One region of the Ligilactobacillus sp. RTP31139st1_D10_RTP31139_211217 genome, then DNA from elsewhere that is predicted to be linked to it. Evidence: a T-box and tRNA genes for the amino acid it is inferred to sense, from the RefSeq annotation. Region 1 holds a T-box; the other holds one or more tRNA genes.

Region 1 (2,467 bases):
ACTTTCACCTGTACCTGAAGGCTTGATGTCATTTGACTTAGGTAAAAGAAGTGGTAATTCATCTTCTGGAACTAAAGTTGTTTCGCCATCTTCCCAGTGGATCACAGGGATCGGTTCGCCCCAGTAGCGTTGACGTGAGAAAGTCCAATCACGTAAGCGGTAATTTACTTTCTTATCACCCACACCGTGTTCTTTCAACCAGTTGATCATCGTCCCGATCGCTTCTTCTTTGGTCAAACCATTCAAGAAATCGGAGTTGATATATTCACCCTCACCGGTGTAAACTTCTTTTTCAACATCTCCCCCAGCAATGACTGGGATGATCGGCAAATCATATTTCTTTGCAAATTCCCAATCACGCGGATCATGGGCAGCCGAGACCATAACCGCTCCGGTACCATATGAAGCCAAGACATAATCAGCTAACCAGATCGGTAATTTTTCACCATTTACTGGATTGATCGCATAACTTCCGGTAAAGACCCCAGTTTTTTCTTTAGCTAGATCTGTTCTTTCAAGATCAGACTTGTGTGAGATCTCTTCAACGTAAGCTTCAACAGCTGCTTTTTGTTCTGGTGTCGTTAAACTAGCTACCAGTTCATGTTCAGGTGCGATCGTGATCGCTGAAGCACCAAATAAAGTATCTGGACGTGTAGTAAATACTTCTAATTGTTCATCTTGACCATCAACTTTAAAATCGATCGTAGCACCAACTGAGCGTCCGATCCAGTTGCGTTGTTGTTCTTTAATCGCTTCAGGCCAATCAAGATCTTCTAGATCATCGATCAAACGATCCGCATAAGCCGTGATCTTTAGGACCCATTGACGCATTGGTTTACGGATAACTGGGAAGCCACCCCGTTCGGTCTTACCGTCGATAACTTCTTCATTAGCCACTACAGTCCCTAGATCTGGACTCCAGTTAACTGGGATCTCAGCTTCATAAGCTAGACCACGTTTGTAAAGTTGTTCAAAGATCCATTGTGTCCATTTATAATAAGCCGAATCGGTCGTATTTACTTCGCGATCCCAATCGTAAGAAAGACCCAATGATTTGATTTGACGTCTAAAATTGTTAATATTTTTCTTAGTAAATTCACGTGGCGAATTACCTGTATTCAACGCATATTGTTCCGCTGGTAAACCAAAAGCATCCCACCCCATTGGATGTAAAACATTGTAGCCTTGCATCCGTTTCATACGTGAAATGATGTCAGTTGCCGTATACCCTTCTGGATGGCCTACATGTAGCCCTTGTCCCGATGGGTAAGGAAACATATCTAAAGCATAGTAATTCTTTTTATCCTTATCCTCAGTTGTCTTGAACGTCTTATGTTCATCCCAATAACGTTGCCATTTTTTTTCGATCTCTTTATGATTATAGCTCATCTATCCATAGTTCCTTTCTAGAAAATAAAAAAGTCCTATATAGAGTTATAAACTCCATATAGGACGAAAAACCGCGGTACCACCCATATTCCAACACTAAGTTGACACTTAACTTCGTAACGGGAAGGACCGTTTTCACTTACTAACTTCGGTGAAAAACTCAAAGGCGAGTTCAGAAAAACCAACTTGTATACTCACAGCAACCGTATACTCTCTGAAAATAGTTCAGTTCTTCCTAATACTCCTTATCTGCGTTCAAATATTTACTTCATCTTAGCAAAACCGCTCGACTAATTCAAGAGAAAATTATTTTAATTTCAAATTTTGTCCGACATAGATCATGTCTGAGGTCAAATTATTCAAGGCTTTCAATTGATTTACCGTCGTACCATTATTGGAAGCGATCCGCCAAAGTGAGTCACCCGCTTTGACTGTATATGTTTTCTTTGGACTACTTTGGGCGTTTGTCTTATTAGCCGTTGTAACTGCACCTTTAGTTACTTTAAGCGTCTGGCCAACATAGATCAGATCACTTGATAAGTTATTGACTTGTTTTAAGTCATTTAACGTCATTTTATGTGAATTAGCGATTGCCCACAAGGAATCACCCGCCTTGACCGTATACGTTCCATTACCATTTGCTTGATTTTGATTTGAATTTTGAGCAGTATTTGTACTTGGCTTGTTAGAAACTGTTTTACCAGAGACCTTCAAAACTTGACCAGGCATGATCAAATTACTGCTCAAGTTATTCAAATTCTTCAACTCTTGTAAACTCATATTGTGGTTGACTGCAATACGGTACAAAGAGTCGCCCGCCTTGACCGTATACGTCCCGTTGCCACTTGCTTGGGTCTGATTTGAATTTTGTGATGTATTTGTACTTGGTTGGTTCGAAGTTGCTTGGCCCGAGACCTTCAAAACTTGACCAGGCATGATCAAATTACTGCTCAAGTTATTCAAATTCTTCAACTCTTGTAAGCTCATATTGTGGTTGACTGCAATACGGTACAAAGAGTCGCCCGCCTTGACCATATACGTCCCGTTGCCACTTGCTTGGGTCTGATTTGAATTTTGT
Region 2 (2,467 bases), on a different contig from region 1:
CTAGTGCCGCTTTATTGCAACATATTTCAGGTCTGAATAAAACGACTGCCAAAAATATCGTCGCTTATCGGGATGAAAATGGGCGCTTTACCACGCGGACCCAGCTCAAAAAAGTTGCCCGTTTAGGCCAAAAAGCGTATGAGCAAGCCGCGGGTTTCTTGCGGATCATTGGGGGCAAAAATGTTTTTGATAACACTGATATTCATCCTGAAAGTTATCCTTTAGCGAAAGCGATCTTGGCTCAAGCACAGATCGAGCAAGCCGAGATCGGGACCGCTCTAGCAGAAGAAAAGTTAGTTCATTTTGATGCGAAAGCTTTTGCTAAAGCCAATCAAGCAGGACTAGCCACGGTCAAAGATATCGTAGCGAGCTTAAAGAAACCGGGGCGCACATTGCGTGATTCTATGCCAGCACCATTGCTAAAAGCCGATGTCTTACATTTAGAAGATCTCAAGGTAGGGATGAAATTACAGGGGACCGTGCGTAACGTTGTCGACTTTGGCGCCTTTGTGGATATTGGAGTCAAGCAAGATGGGTTAGTTCACGTCTCTAAAATGAGTCAAAGATTTATCAAGCATCCGAGTCAAGTCGTTGCAGTTGGTGATATCGTTGATGTTTATGTGACGGATGTCGATCTTAAGCGTGGGCGCATCCAGTTGAGTATGTTAGCGCCGACCGATGACTGATCAACAGCTTCAGACACTAGTTGAAGAGCTCTCATTGAGATATTTCAAACGTGCATTTGTTCACCGCGCTTACTTCAATCGACGTTTGAAAACCACCGGGGGCCGTTATTTACTGACGAGTCATGATGTCGAGATCAATGAAAAGATGTTGACAGAACATGGGGAAGCGACCCTTATCGGAACGATCAAACATGAGCTATGTCACTCCATCTGCATTTGACCGGGCAAGGATATCGGCACCGGGATCAGGATTTCAAGCAATTATTGCGTCAGGTCGGTGGCTTACGGTATGCTCCGGCCAGTACGAAGAATTATCGTTACACATACAGTTGTCAAAATTGCGGGCAAAAATATCAGCGCCAACGCCGGATCGATATTAACCGTTTTGTTTGCAGTCGCTGTCACGGGAAGTTGCGCCTTTTGAAAAAAATCTAAAAAAATAGTTGCAGGGGTCTAGTTTGTCTGCTATAATTAATTCTGTTGTCGCGGGTATGGCGGAATTGGCAGACGCGTCAGACTAAGGATCTGGTGAGCAATTGAGCTCGTGATGGTTCGAATCCATTTACCCGCATCACTAAGCAGGGCTGTGAATATTCACAGTCCTGTTTTTTCATTTGTGGATAAAAGCAAAGAGTTAGTTTGTCCACAAAACGATATGCTATGATAAAGCTAATGATAAATATTTTGGAAAGAGGGCCTACTATGACAGCCGTAAAAATTACCGCAAGTGCGGGGTATCTTCCTGAAAAGGTAGTGACTAATGATGAATTGAGTCAGTTGATGGATACATCCGATGAATGGATCGTGTCCCACACTGGGATCAAGCAACGGCACTATGCGATCGCTGAAAATACGTCAGATCTAGCTACGAAGGTCGCTCAAAAGTTATTGAAACAAGCCAAGTTAGATGCGACCGCGATCGATCTGATTATCGTCTCGACGATCACCCCAGATGCTTTAACTCCAGCAACAGCAGCGATCGTCCAAAAAAATATTCAAGCTAGCAATGCTTTTGCGTATGACTTGTCCGCAGCGTGTGCGGGCTTTATCTTTGCACTGGCAACAGCTGAAAAATTTATCTACAGTGGAATGTATCAGCGGGCAATGGTCATCAGTGCGGAAACTAATTCCAAGATGATGGACTTTACCGATCGGACCTCAGCCGTCTTTTTTGGAGATGGCGCAGCGGGTGTGATCTTAGAAAAAAGTGCCGGCCAAACAGCTTATTTAGCTGAAAAGCTCGCCACACAAGGTAACACTGAGGTTATCCACAGCGGACGCGTTGAACCGCTCCAAAAAGTTGCTGCCGACAATTATCCACAGCTGGATGCATTCTATCAAGATGGACGGGCAGTTTACAATTTTGTAACAAATGATGTTACTGCTCATATCGATGAATTTTTGGCAGATAATGCTGTTAAGCCAGCTGACCTTGATCTAGTGGTCACGCACCAGGCTAATTTGCGGTTGATCGAAAATATTGCGCAACATTTAGCTTTGGATCTAGACAAGTTTGCGATCAATGTTACTGAAGCGGGAAATACCTCTTCAGTAGGGATCCCGTTAGCCTTGGCGCAAGCTTTAGCGCAGGGAAAACGGCCGAAAAAAGTTTTGCTGACTGGCTTTGGTGCCGGGTTAGCCTATGGCAGTATCTTGTTAGATCTAAGTGAATTTGGTAAATAAAGTGTATTTGACCCGTGGATGTAATGTTACAAACACGGGTTTTTTCGTGTTTCTAAGTAACATAAGCTAGATAAATAAGCACAAATATGTAATTTAAG

What was found. A T-box is a leader RNA that pairs with one kind of tRNA and senses whether it is charged. The one in region 1 lies ahead of leuS (leucine--tRNA ligase), so its partner is inferred to be a tRNA-Leu.
Region 2: it encodes a tRNA-Leu, which carries the amino acid that the T-box ahead of leuS (leucine--tRNA ligase) is inferred to sense. The anticodon was not compared.

The regions. Positions count from the first base shown of each region.
Region 1 is NZ_JBCOAR010000014.1:37,326-39,792, forward strand. It holds gene leuS (leucine--tRNA ligase) at 1-1,389, opposite strand, end outside; T-box leader at 1,446-1,650, opposite strand; partial or broken gene ABT996_RS08520 (LysM peptidoglycan-binding domain-containing protein) at 1,696-2,467, opposite strand, start outside.
Region 2 is NZ_JBCOAR010000015.1:27,258-29,724, reverse strand. It holds gene ABT996_RS08775 (Tex family protein) at 1-686, shown strand, start outside; partial or broken gene ABT996_RS08770 (SprT family protein) at 679-1,121, shown strand; tRNA gene ABT996_RS08765 (tRNA-Leu) at 1,172-1,257, shown strand; gene ABT996_RS08760 (beta-ketoacyl-ACP synthase III) at 1,389-2,369, shown strand.